2 regions of the Streptomyces sp. NPDC029956 genome follow, and region 2 is predicted to be linked to the other one. Evidence: riboswitches for the same ligand, from Rfam matches in the RefSeq annotation. Region 2 holds a riboswitch; the other holds the start of a gene.
What was found. Region 2 has a riboswitch for cyclic di-AMP ahead of ACZ4XX_RS26885 (transglycosylase family protein). Riboswitches for the same ligand answer to the same signal wherever they lie in the genome.

Region 1 (4,244 bases), on a different contig from region 2:
GGAGCACGCCGCGCAGGGCGGGGGAGGGCCGAAGGGCGGTCCGATCCGGGCCGAAGGTCGGCGCGAGCACGCGGCATCACGTGAGAGACTGGTCTAGACAACCCGCTTGAGACTTGAAGGGCAACACCATGGCTGAGCGCCGCGTCAACGTCGGCTGGGCCGAGGGCCTGCACGCCCGCCCCGCGTCCATCTTCGTCCGTGCCGCCACGGCTTCCGGCGTTCCGGTGACGATCGCCAAGTCCGACGGCACCCCGGTGAACGCCGCCTCCATGCTCGCGGTGCTCGGCCTGGGCGCGCAGGGCGGCGAGGAGATCGTCCTCGCTTCGGAGGCCGACGGCGCCGAGGCCGCTCTGGACCGTCTGGCGAAGCTGGTCGCCGAGGGCCTGGACGAGCTTCCCGAGACCGTCTGATCCGGGTCGACCCCCACTGCACGACGAAAGGCCGTGACCGCCGGAATTCCGGCGGTCACGGCCTTTCGCTTTTCCATCGCCCCGCTTTTCGGGCAGCACGAGGCGACGGCGCCGAATTCCTATTCCATGTATACGATGCGCGCGTTAATTCCGGGAACTCGCCGTGTTGACTGCATGTTGCGAAACCCTCACACGGCTGCGGTCCGGCCTCTTGAGGCGGTGCAGCGACTGGGAGCGCTCCGCGTGCAGCGCGGTCAGCGTCCGCGCCCGCTCGGCGTCACCGCGCGCCACGGCGTCCACGATCGCGCCGTGCTCGGCCCAGGCGTCCACCGGCCGCTCGGGCTGCTCGACCGTGTACATCCAGGCGATCTTGTGCCGCAGCTGGGTCAGCAGCGCCGTCAGGGCCGGGCTGCCGGAGGCCTGCGCGAGCGTCTCGTGGAACCAGCCGCCGAGTGAGCGCAGATCTTCGCCCTGTCCGCGCCTGGCCCGCTCCTGACCCAGCCTGACCAGGCCGCGCAGCACCTTGAGATGGGCCTCCGTGCGCCGCTGGGCGGCACGGGCCGCCCCCAGCGGTTCGAGCAGCGCCCGCATGTCCAGCAGATCGGCGGCCTCCTGCTCGGTGGGCTCGGCGACATGCGCCCCGGCGTGGCGGCGGGAGACGACGAAGCCCTCGGACTCCAGGGTGCGCAGGGCCTCTCGGACCGGGACACGGGAGACCCCGTACCGGCGGGCCAGCTGGTCCTCGGTCAGCCGGCTGCCCCGCTCGAAGACGCCGGAGACGATGTCGTCCCGGATCGCCGTGCATACCGAGTGCGCGGGAATGCGCATGTCCGACCTCCGCCTTGGTCTGCGCGAGTCAATTCCGACGGCGCCTGTTCTGCGCCCGATCTGCGACTCTATTGCAGCGCGCCGGAATTTCCGATGCCCCGGTGGAATATCGATGTCCCGCGACCGACGAAAAGCCCCGGCTCTGTACGAGCCGGGGCTTTTGCGATGCGAGGGGGCGGCGAACCGCCGGCCCTGCGCGACGGGCGTCCTGGATCAGACGTCGACGCCGCGGGCGCGCAGGTACGAGACCGGGTTGATGTCGGAGCCGTACTCGGACGTCGTCCGCGCCTCGAAGTGGAGGTGCGGGCCGGTCGAGTTCCCGGTCGAACCCGAGATGCCTATCCGCTCACCCGGCTCGACGCTCTGGCCGACGTAGACCCCGATGGAGGAGAGGTGACCGTACTGGGTGTACGTGCCGTCGTTCATCCGGATGACGATGTTGTTGCCGTACGCGCCGCCCCAGCCGGCCTCGACGACGGTGCCCGAGCCGACGGAGACGACGTTGCTGCCGTAGGAGGCGTGGAAGTCGATGCCGGAGTGGCTGCCGGAGGACCAGAGCGAGCCGCCGGTCTGGTAGCCGGTGGACACGTACGTGCCCTCGACGGGCAGCTGGAAGGAGGCCAGGCGGCGGCGCTCGGCCTCGCGGGCCGCACGCTGCTCGGCCTGGCGGATCTCCTTGGCACGGGCCTCGGCCTTGCGCTTCGCCTCGGCCTTGGCCTTCGCCTTGGCGGCGACCTCGAAGGCCTCCTGCTCCTGGGCGGCGGCCTGGGCGTCGATCCGCTCGGCGAGGTCGTCCTCGGTGATCACCTTGGTGAGACCGGTGTCCTCGGGCGAGCGGTGGTCCGTGTCGGCGGCGAGCGCCGGGGAAGCGAGGGTTCCGATGACGCCTGTGGTGGCGAGCGTCGCCGCGCCGGCGATGCCCACGCCGCGGCGCGCCATCCGGCTCGGAGCACGATGCTTCCCGGTGGCACGGGTGAACGCCATGTAGGGGCTGATCCTTTCCTTCCCTCTCGCCTACCGGGTTAGCTGACGGGTTCGGAGCAGGAAGGTCTCCTACGAGCCCCTCCGTACGAGACGAAGGCGCCCGATTCACCCCAGGGACTACGTGTGGGTCCCCGGCTCCCCAGGCTCGCGCCTGACGGGGACTCGGCGATGTCTGTCCGATGCCGCGGATGCGGCACGTGCAACTGACGAACAGACGCACTGACGCTATGCGGATCGTCTTTCAATCACCAACCGGACACGCATTTTGTAAGACATGCCACAGGCCATAGGGCCACTCTTGATCTCAATACGGACAAAGGGGAGGACCCCGACGAACTATGCCGTCGGGGCCCTCCCTTGCCGTGTCGGCGGCGTGAATCAGCCGGTCACGACGGTCACTTCACCGATCCCGAGCGCGCGCACCGGATCCGCGATCTGCGCCGCGTCGCCGACGAGCACCGTGACGAGCCGGTCCACCGGGAAGGCGCTGACCACGGCCGCCGTCGCCTCGACCGTGCCGGTCTCGGCCAGCCGGGCGTACAACTGGGCCTGGTAGTCGTCCGGCAGGTGCTGCTCGACCTGGTCGGAGAGCGTCCCGGCGACGGAGGCGGCGGTCTCGTACTTGAGCGGCGCGACCCCCACCAGGTTCTGCACGGCCGTCTCCCGCTCGGCGTCGGTGAGGCCCTCCGCGGCCAGCGTCCGCAGCACCTTCCACAGGTCGTCAAGAGCCGGGCCGGTGTTGGGCGTGTCGATGGAACCGCTGATCGCGAGCATCGAGGCGCCGTTCCCCCGGCCGTCCGAGCGGAGCACCTGCCCGAAGGCACGCACGCCGTACGTGTAGCCCTTCTCCTCGCGCAGGACCCGGTCGAGCCGCGAGGTGAGGGTGCCGCCCAGGCAGTACGTGCCCAGGACCTGGGCCGGCCAGACGCTGTCGTGGCGGTCGGGTCCGACCCGGCCGATCAGCAACTGGGTCTGGACGGCGCCGGGCCGGTCCACGATGACGACCCGTCCGGTGTCGTCGGCGGTGATCGGCGGCATCGGGAGCGGCTCGGCCGGCTCGCCGGTCCAGGCGCCCAGGGTCTCGGCGAGGACCTTGTCCAGATCGACACCCGTGAGGTCGCCGACGACCACGGCGGTGGCCGTGGCGGGCCGGACGTGCGCCTCGTAGAAGGCGCGGACCGCGGCGGCGTCGATCGCCTCGACGGTCTCCTCGGTGCCCTGGCGCGGCCGGGACATCCGGGCCTCGGCCGGGAACAGCTCCTTGGAGAGCTGCTTGGCGGCGCGGCGGGACGGGTTGGCCGTCTCGTGCGGGATCTCGTCGAGGCGGTTGCGCACCAGGCGCTCGACCTCGGTCTCGAGGAACGCCGGCGCGATCAGTGCCTCGGAGACGAGACCGAGCGCCTTGGGCAGCCGGGAGACGGGAACCTCCAGGGAGACCCGTACGCCCGGGTGGTCGGCGTGCGCGTCGAGCGTCGCGCCGCAGCGCTCCAGCTCGGCCGCGAACTCCTCGGCGCTCTGCTGGTCCGTGCCCTCGAAGAGCGCGCGGGCCATGATGGTGGCGACACCGTCGAGACCGGCGGGCTCGGCGTCCAGCGGGGCCGGCAGGAAGATCTCCACGGCCACGACCTGCTGGCCGGGACGGTGACTGGTGAGCAGCGTCAGGCCGTTGTCCAGGGTGCCTCGGTCCGGGGCCGGGAAGGCCCAGGGCCGGGCGACGCCGGGCGTCGGCTGCGGGTGGAAGTCCATGCTCGTCAAAGACGCGGCGGCGTCGGTCACTGGTCCGCTCCCTCTTCCTCGTCGTCGCCGTTGTCACTCTGTTCGGTCGCCAGCGGCTCGTAGACCAGCACCGCGCGGTTGTCGGGGCGCAGCGTGGCCGCGGCCACGGCCTGCACCTCGTCGGCGGTGACCGCCAGGACGCGGTCCACGGCGGTCAGCGCGAGCTGCGGGTCGCCGAACAGCACGGCGTACCGGCACAGTTCGTCGGCGCGGCCCGCGACGGTGCCGAGCCGGTCGAGCCACTCG
Region 2 (8,648 bases):
CTCTGCCCCGACGCGCACCACCCCCAGCTGCCGTACCTGCGGGAGGCGGGGGTCGCCGTCGAGCACCTCCGGCCCACCGCCGAGGAACTCGTCGAGGCCTGCGCCGGAGGCCGTACGGTCCTGCTGCTGCCCTCCGGCGAGGGCGACCGGGCGCTGACCGACGGCCTCGCCCGGCTCGCCGGCTCGGGCCGCTTCACGATGCCCGACCTGGAGCTGCTGCCCGGCTCGTACGACCTGCCCGGCGCCCGGCTCCTCGACCTCGTGCAGATCATGGACCGGATCCGGCGCGAGTGCCCGTGGTCCTCGCGGCAGACCCACGAGGCGCTCGTGAAGTACGGCGTCGAGGAGGCGTACGAACTCGTCGAGGCGATCGAGGACGGCGACCGGGGCGCGCTGCGCGAGGAGCTCGGGGACGTCCTCCTCCAGGTCGTCTTCCACGCCCGGATCGCCGAGGAGGACCCGGAGGACCCGTTCTCCGTGGACGATGTCGCGGGGGCCCTGGTGGAGAAGCTGGTCCACCGCCATCCGCACGTCTTCGGGGACGCGACCGCCGAGACGCCCGAAGAGGTCAAGGCGCACTGGTCGCGGACGAAGGCGATCGAGAAGCAGCGGGAGTCCGTCACCGACGGCGTGCCGCTCGGACAGCCGGGGCTCGCGCTCGCCGCGAAGCTCGGCGGTCGGGTGCGGGCGGAGGGGCTCGACGTCCCCCTGCCGGCCGGCGAGGGCATCGGGTACGAACTGCTCGGCCTCGCCGTACGGGCGGAGGCGGAGGGCGTGGACCCGGAGACGGCGCTGCGCGCGGCGGCCCGTGTCTACCGGGACGCGATCCGCTCGGCGGAGGGCGTGGAGGCCGTGGCCTGACGGGCGCGGTTCGGTCCCGTGCGGGTGAGTCCCGTGCGGGAGGGGCCGGCGGCGCGGGGGAGTCCGGTGCGGGTGAGTCCCGTGCGGGAGGGGCCGGCGGCGCGGGGGAGTCCGGTGCGGGTGAGTCCCGTGCGGGAGGGGCCGGCGGCGCGGGGGAGTCCGGTGCGGCGGCGGCTCCTTCGGCGGTCCGGCCGGGACGGTCCTGCTCGTCCTGGTGCTCGGCTGGGCGGCGGCGAGCGGCGCGGCCCCGGGGTGGATGCGGGCGGTCTCCGGGCTGATCGCGCTCGCGGGGGTCCTCGTCCTGGCGCGGTACGGCCTCCGGCGGCGCGGGGCCTGAGTCCGCGGCCGTTCAGTACTCGCGCGGTGCGCGGGCGCCCGGGTTGTGCCAGAGCGGGGCCGGGGGGCCCAGGAGGCGTTCCGCCGCGGTGTTCGGGCGGGCGGTGAAGCGGCCCACGGGCTGCAGGGTGTCGTGGTGGATCCGGTACGGGTCGGTGCCCAGCTCCACCAGCACCTCCGCGACCTCCGTCAGGAAGCCTGGCGGGCCGGCGAGGTAGACGTCGTGCGAGGGCCAGTGGACGCAGGCCCGCAGTGCCTGGAGGAGACGTTCGGTCGCCTGGTCCTTGCGGTGGCCGGGGGCCGAGGTGATGTAGGTGACGCTGAGTCCGCCGAGACGTCTCCTCAGTCGCTCCGCGTCCTGCCGGCCGTACAGGTACTCCTTCGCGCGCGCCACCACGAACAGCCGGCCCTTCAGATCCGGATCGGCCTCCGCCGCCTCGGAGAGGAGCGCCTTCACCGGCGCCCAGCCCGTACCCGCGCATATATAGGTACGGAGTCCGCCCGGCTCCGTGCACGCGGTGAGGCCGCCGCCCGGCGCGCTCAGCCGCAGCGTCTCGCCCGGACCCGTCCCGTCGACGAGGGCCGTGCTCATCGCGCCGCCCGGTATCCGGCTCACATGGAGTTCGACGGTGCCGTCGGGGCGGGGCGCGTCCGCGAGGGAGTAGGTGCGCCAGACGCGCGGAACGCGCGGCGAAGCGACGCTGACGTACTGCCCGGGGAGGAAGGGGTAGGGCCGCCGGGGCCGCAGGGTGAGGACGGCCAGGTCCTCGCCGTACCGCTCGTGCCGGACGACGTCCGCGTCCCACCAGGCCGGCTCGCCGGCCCCGGCCGCCTCCTCGGCGCCCGCCAGCATCAGATCGGCGACGTGCCCGTACGCCTCGGTCCAGGCCTTCTCGGCCTCCAGGCTCCAGGCGGCCCCCGCGGCGTGCGCGAAGGCGGCGAGCAGGCTCGAACCGACGGCGGCGTAGAGCGCGGGGGAGGCGAGGAACTTGCGGTGGTCGCGGCCCAGCTGCCCCAGGTACGCGGCGAGCCCCGGGGACTCCAGATGGGTCACCACATGGGTGAGCGCGGCGAAGAGCCGGTCCCGCTGGGGCTGCATGTCCTCGGGGAACAGCTCGCGCATGGCGGGGTTGTTCCAGAAAAGATGCGAGTAGAAGAAGGTGACGGCGTGTTCGGCCCGTCTCTCGACGACAGCGAACGTGCTTCTGAGCATCTGAGGATCCACTGAAAAGAATCTAGGGCACCACCCCCTTCTTGATCACAGGATCCGACAGACCTCACCTTCCGGACCGCCCTGTACGGTCGGGGAGTGAGCACCACCCCCGGCACCGGCCCCGTCCCCGAGCCCGCCTCCTGCCCCGTCCCCGGCCCGGCCCGCGCGTCCGCGCCCCCCGCGCCCGAGCTCTTCACCTGGGAGTTCGCGAGTGATCCGTATCCCGCGTACGCCTGGCTCCGTGAGCACGCGCCCGTGCACCGGACGACGCTGCCCAGCGGGGTCGAGGCCTGGCTGGTGACGCGGTACGGGGACGCCCGGCAGGCCCTCGCCGACCAGCGGCTCTCCAAGAACCCCGCGCACCACGACGAGTCCCCGCACGCCAAGGGCAAGACGGGCATCCCGGGCGAGCGCAAGGCCGAGCTGATGACGCATCTGCTCAACATCGACCCGCCGGACCACACCCGGCTGCGGCGGCTCGTCTCGAAGGCCTTCACCCCGCGCCGGGTCGCCGAGTTCACCCCGCGCGTACAGGAGTTGACCGACCGGCTCATCGACTCCTTCGCGGAGAAGGGGAGCGCGGACCTCATCCACGAGTTCGCCTTCCCGCTCCCCATCTACGCGATCTGCGACCTGCTCGGCGTGCCCGAGGAGGACCAGGACGACTTCCGCGACTGGGCCGGGATGATGATCCGGCACGGAGGCGGCCCGCGCGGCGGGGTCGCGCGCTCGGTCAAGAAGATGCGCGGCTATCTCGCCGAGCTGATCCACCGCAAGCGGGAGGAGCCCGGGGAGGACCTCATCTCGGGGCTCATCAAGGCCTCCGACCACGGCGAGCACCTCACCGAGAACGAGGCCGCCGCGATGGCCTTCATCCTTCTCTTCGCCGGCTTCGAGACGACCGTCAACCTCATCGGCAACGGCATGTACCAGCTCCTGCGTCACCCCGGGCAGCGCGAGCTGCTCCAGGCGTCGGTCGCGGCCGGGGAGACCGGACTCCTGGAGACCGGGATCGAGGAGCTGCTGCGGTACGACGGGCCGGTGGAGATGGCCACCTGGCGGTACGCGACCGAGCCCCTGACCCTCGGCGGGCAGGACATCCCTGCGGGCGACCCCGTCCTCGTGGTGCTCGCCGCCGCGGACCGGGACCCGGAGCGCTTCGACGGGCCGGACACCCTGGACCTGACCCGGCGCGACAACCAGCACCTCGGGTACGGGCACGGCATCCACTACTGCCTGGGCGCGCCGCTCGCGCGGCTCGAAGGGCAGACCGCGCTCGCCACTCTGCTGACTCGGCTTCCGGACCTGCGACTTGCCGCCGATCCGGAGGAACTGAGGTGGCGCGGCGGGCTCATCATGCGCGGATTGCGCACGCTTCCGGTGGAGTTCTCCCCTTCCGCACGACCTCCACGAAATGACGATCCGTCAGAACTGTGATCTTCGCGTGATCGCGGGTGCATCGACTTGTGATGAGCGTTCGAATAGGGCTACGTTCCCCGTCAGCTCGGTTCGTCAACGTGGTTGAGTAATTCGGCCACGTCGGCAACTCGGGTCGTCCACACAGTCGTCACGCGAAAGGCGCTCCTATGCGTTCCGGGAACGGACGTCACCGTCGCCCCCGTCAGGCCCCCGCAATCGTCGTCGCCGCGGGCGTGACCGGCTCCGCCATGGCGCTGCCGCTGCTCGCCACCGGGTCCGCCTCCGCCGCAGACGCCGCCACCTGGGACCGGGTCGCCGAGTGCGAGTCCGGCGGCCAGTGGAGCGCCAACTTCGGCAACGGCATGTACGGCGGGCTCCAGTTCACCCAGGACAGCTGGGAGCGCAACGGCGGTCTGACGTACGCGCCCAGCCCCGACCTGGCCAGCAGGGCCCAGCAGATCGCGGTGGCCGAGAAGGCCCTTGCCAAGGGCTCCAACGAGTGGGCCACCTGCGCGCCGATCGCCGGCCTGACGAACGACGGCACGTCGCCCGGCGTGGACCCGGGCCCCGCGAGCGTCCCCAAGGCTCCCACGGGCCCGGTTCCCGAGTCGAACTGGACCACCGGCCTTCCCGGCACCTCAGGGGAGTCCTCGGACGAGGCGAAGAAGCCGGAGAAGTCCCAGGCCGCGAAGAAGGCCACGGAGACGACTTCGCCCACCACGGCTGCCACACCCGTCTCGCCGACCGCTCCCGTCACACCGACCACTCCGACGAGCCCGTCCGTGTCGACCGACCCGGGCCACCCGACCGTGCCCGCCACTCCGGGTGCGCCCGATGGGTCCGTTACGCCGGGTACGCCCGTTACGCCCGGAACGCCGAGCGCGCCGGGGGCCACCACGCCCGGTGGGCCGACGGATGACGTGTCGTCGGCCACGCCCGGAACCGGGAAGCATCGGGGCGACGCCGCCCCGGAGGAAACCGGCAAGCCGGACAGTTCTACCGAATCCGGTAGACATGCTTCGTCGGATGGCAAGCTCACCGAAAAGCCCGTGAAGGACTCCCCGGCTGACGCTTCGAAGGAATCGGACGCAACGGACAGTCAGGGCAAGTCGGGCGCCTACCTCGTACAGCCGGGCGACAACCTGTCCGCCATTGCGGAGGAGAACGAACTCCCCGGAGGCTGGACCGCCCTCTACGACGCCAACCGGCAGACCGTGGGCGTGGATCCGGACCTCATCCTCCCTGGTCAGGCCCTCGATCTGACGAACGGTTCGACCGCGTCGGCGGAGTGATTCGGGCGCTAATGTCCGGTTCTGGGCAAGTGAGACATGGGTCTCTTCGCCCCAACTGGCGTGTCCCGTCCGCAAACTTTGCTGCCGTTACCTCTCACCTGCACAAACACCCCCCGCCGGAAGGCAAGTAGGGGCGTTATTTCCGTAATACGCCTCTTTGAACTTCCGGTGGGTCTGTGTCTACGGTCGTCACCGCTCGCCACCGCGGGCCCCGTCGACCGAAACGCCGAATCCTGCCGTCGGCCGATGGGAACAGTCGTCGCGCAAGCGCCGAAGGCAGGAGTGGGGGACCCAAGGTAAGTGCCGGTCCCGGCCGTTGAGACAGACGGCCGGCGAACGGCTTGGGGTGAAGCCGCGCGCTAGGACGCGCGGCCGGGCAACTTTCCGGCCCGAACCCGACAGCTCACCTCACAGGCGTCGGTGAGGAGAATCTCCATGCTGTTTTCCGGTAAGGGCAAACACCGCCGTCCCTCCAAGGCCACCCAGGTCGTCACGCTCGTCGGCGTCACCGGTGTCGCCGTCGCCGCCCCGCTGATGACCGCGGGCACCGCCTCGGCCGCCACGGTCTCCGAGTGGGACACCGTCGCCGCGTGCGAGTCCGGCGGCAACTGGTCCATCAACACGGGCAACGGCTACTACGGCGGCCTGCAGTTCTCGGCCTCCACCTGGGCCGCGTACGGCGGCACCGCCTACGCCGCGACCGCCAACCAGGCGTCGAAGTCCCAGCAGATCGCCATCGCCGAGAAGGTCCTCGCGGGCCAGGGCAAGGGCGCCTGGCCGTCCTGCGGCGTGGGCCTCTCCGGCGCCTCGCCGAACACCGGTGCCGCCGAGAGCGCGCCGCAGCAGAGCACCCACCAGCCGCAGCAGGAGCGGAAGGCCGAGCAGCCGACCACCCGCAGCGAGCAGCGTCAGGCCCCGAAGAAGACCGCGCAGCAGGCCGCTCCGCAGGCCGCCGCGAAGAAGACCGTCACCACCCCGACCGGCAAGAAGGTCAAGAAGGGCGACGGCGAGTACAAGGTCGTGGCCGGCGACACCCTCAGCAAGATCGCCCAGGCGCAGGGCGTCAAGGGTGGCTGGGCCGAGCTCTTCGAGCTGAACAAGGGCGTCGTCGAGAACGCCGACCTCATCTACCCGGGCCAGCAGCTTCACCTGAAGTGAGCCCGGCGGTCCGCGTGAGTCCGGCGGCTCACGCGGCCCCTCCGACCCTCCCGCGGTGACCACCCCGGCCCGACGTGCCCATCCCCCGTGCGCGTCGGGCCGGGGTTCCCCGTTTCCGGCGGGCGTACGGAGGGATCGGCACGGTACTCGGGGGAGGGCCCGCGGGGCGGACCGCGCGATCGGCACGGTTACCGACCGGTAGATCTGAGGCCCTTCGTCCCGAGATGCATGCCCTTGGGTCCTTTTTCGTCCCAGGGGGCGGGCGCCCGGCTGGCCGGAGCCCCCGAGCCGGTTAGGCTCATGTCGCAAGGCCAAGCGACCCTGCACCGACCTTGCGTCACATCCAGCGTCACATCCCAAAAAGGAGATGCTCGTGCCGTCCATCGACGTCGTCGTAGCCCGGGAAATCCTGGACTCCCGAGGCAACCCCACGGTCGAGGTCGAGGTCGGCCTCGACGACGGCAGCACCGGCCGTGCTGCTGTTCCGTCCGGCGCCTCCACCGGTGCGTTCGAGGCCATCGAGCTTCGCGACGGTGACCCGAACCGCTACCTGGGCAAGGGTGTCGAGAAGGCCGTCCTCGCCGTCATCGAGCAGATCGGCCCGGAGCTCGTCGGCTACGACGCCACCGAGCAGCGCCTGATCGACCAGGCCATGTTCGACCTGGACGCCACCGAGAACAAGGGCTCCCTCGGCGCCAACGCCATCCTCGGCGTCTCCCTCGCCGTCGCGCACGCCGCGTCCGAGGCCTCGGACCTCCCGCTCTTCCGCTACCTCGGCGGCCCGAACGCGCACCTGCTGCCCGTTCCGATGATGAACATCCTCAACGGTGGGTCGCACGCCGACTCCAACGTGGACATCCAGGAGTTCATGATCGCCCCGATCGGCGCGGAGTCCTTCTCCGAGGCCCTCCGCTGGGGCGCCGAGATCTACCACACCCTCAAGGCCGTGCTGAAGCGCAAGGGCCTCTCCACCGGCCTCGGCGACGAGGGCGGCTTCGCGCCGAACCTCGAGTCGAACCGCGCCGCCCTCGACCTCATCGTCGAGGCCATCAAGGAGGCCGGCTACACCCCGGGCTCCGACGTCGCGCTCGCGCTCGACGTGGCCGCGTCCGAGTTCTACAAGGACGGCAAGTACGAGTTCGAGGGCAAGTCCCGCTCGGCCGCCGAGATGACCGAGTACTACGAGGAGCTCGTCTCCGCGTACCCGATGGTCTCCATCGAGGACCCGCTGTACGAGGACGACTGGGCCGGCTGGAAGGTCCTCACCGACAAGCTGGGCTCCAAGGTCCAGATCGTCGGCGACGACCTCTTCGTCACCAACCCGGAGCGCCTGGCCCGTGGCATCGAGGAGGGCACCGCGAACGCCCTCCTGGTCAAGGTCAACCAGATCGGCTCGCTGACCGAGACCCTCGACGCCGTCGAGCTCGCCCAGCGCAACGGCTTCAAGTGCATGATGTCCCACCGCTCCGGCGAGACCGAGGACGTCACCATCGCCGACCTCGCGGTCGCCGTGAACTGCGGCCAGATCAAGACCGGCGCCCCGGCCCGCTCGGACCGTGTCGCCAAGTACAACCAGCTGCTGCGCATCGAGGAGATCCTCGACGACGCCGCGGTCTACGCCGGCCGCAGCGCCTTCCCGCGCTTCAAGGGCTGATCACCCCGCAAGGCTGATCGACGGCTGAGCCCCTCCGCAGGGCGGCTTCCGTACGTCCCCGTACTCGGTCCCGTACCGTGTGCGGGGACGTCCGCGTGAACAGGGGAGGCGACACGACATGGCCGCGAAGGACCGGGACCGGTTCTCCACCGCGACCCGGATCAGACTGCTCGGCGAGCAGACCGCCGCCCGTGTCTACCGTTCCCAGACCCGCCGCCAGGCCCGCCGTTCCCGGCTCACCGGCCGCGCGGCCTTCCTCGCCCTGGTCGTCTGCTCCCTCGTCGTGGCGCTCGCCTACCCGATGCGGAGCTACGTCTCCCAGCAGGGCGAGATCGCCGAGCAGGAGCGCAGGGCCGCCGAGGCCGCCCGCCGGGTCGAGGAGCTCAGGGACGAGAAGGCCCGCCTCCAGGACCCGGCCTACGTCCGCCGCCTCGCCCGCGAGCACCTCCACTACGTGCTGCCCGGCGAGACCGGCTTCACCGTGAACGACCCCGACGCGGAGCAACGGCCCCGCGGCGACCAGGGCGCGGCGGACCGCCCCTGGTACGACAACCTCTGGGACGGCGTCGACCACGCCGACCGCCCCTGACCCCTCCTCCGCACCAGACGAGCAAGGCAACCGAGACAAACATGGAAACGCCCCCTCCGCAGACCGAACGCACCGAGCCCACCGAGCGGGACATCGCCGCCTTCGAGCTCCAGCTCGGCCGGCCGC

Region 1: linked by a shared signal. The riboswitch ahead of ACZ4XX_RS22765 (M23 family metallopeptidase) and the one ahead of ACZ4XX_RS26885 (transglycosylase family protein) in region 2 are both predicted to bind cyclic di-AMP.

The regions. Positions count from the first base shown of each region.
Region 1 covers NZ_JBVHZJ010000029.1:18,785-23,028, forward strand. The annotation lists gene ACZ4XX_RS22755 (HPr family phosphocarrier protein) at 129-410, shown strand; gene ACZ4XX_RS22760 (GntR family transcriptional regulator) at 555-1,238, opposite strand; gene ACZ4XX_RS22765 (M23 family metallopeptidase) at 1,452-2,222, opposite strand; cyclic di-AMP (ydaO/yuaA leader) riboswitch at 2,235-2,400, opposite strand; gene ACZ4XX_RS22770 (M16 family metallopeptidase) at 2,601-3,968, opposite strand; gene ACZ4XX_RS22775 (M16 family metallopeptidase) at 3,995-4,244, opposite strand, start outside.
Region 2 covers NZ_JBVHZJ010000038.1:58,011-66,658, reverse strand. The annotation lists gene ACZ4XX_RS26910 (nucleoside triphosphate pyrophosphohydrolase) at 1-861, shown strand, start outside; gene ACZ4XX_RS26905 (hypothetical protein) at 1,076-1,198, shown strand; gene ACZ4XX_RS26900 (globin domain-containing protein) at 1,211-2,410, opposite strand; gene ACZ4XX_RS26895 (cytochrome P450 family protein) at 2,507-3,847, shown strand; gene ACZ4XX_RS26890 (transglycosylase family protein) at 3,997-5,121, shown strand; cyclic di-AMP (ydaO/yuaA leader) riboswitch at 5,380-5,553, shown strand; gene ACZ4XX_RS26885 (transglycosylase family protein) at 5,557-6,279, shown strand; gene eno (phosphopyruvate hydratase) at 6,647-7,933, shown strand; gene ACZ4XX_RS26875 (FtsB family cell division protein) at 8,052-8,522, shown strand; gene ACZ4XX_RS26870 (DUF501 domain-containing protein) at 8,564-8,648, shown strand, end outside.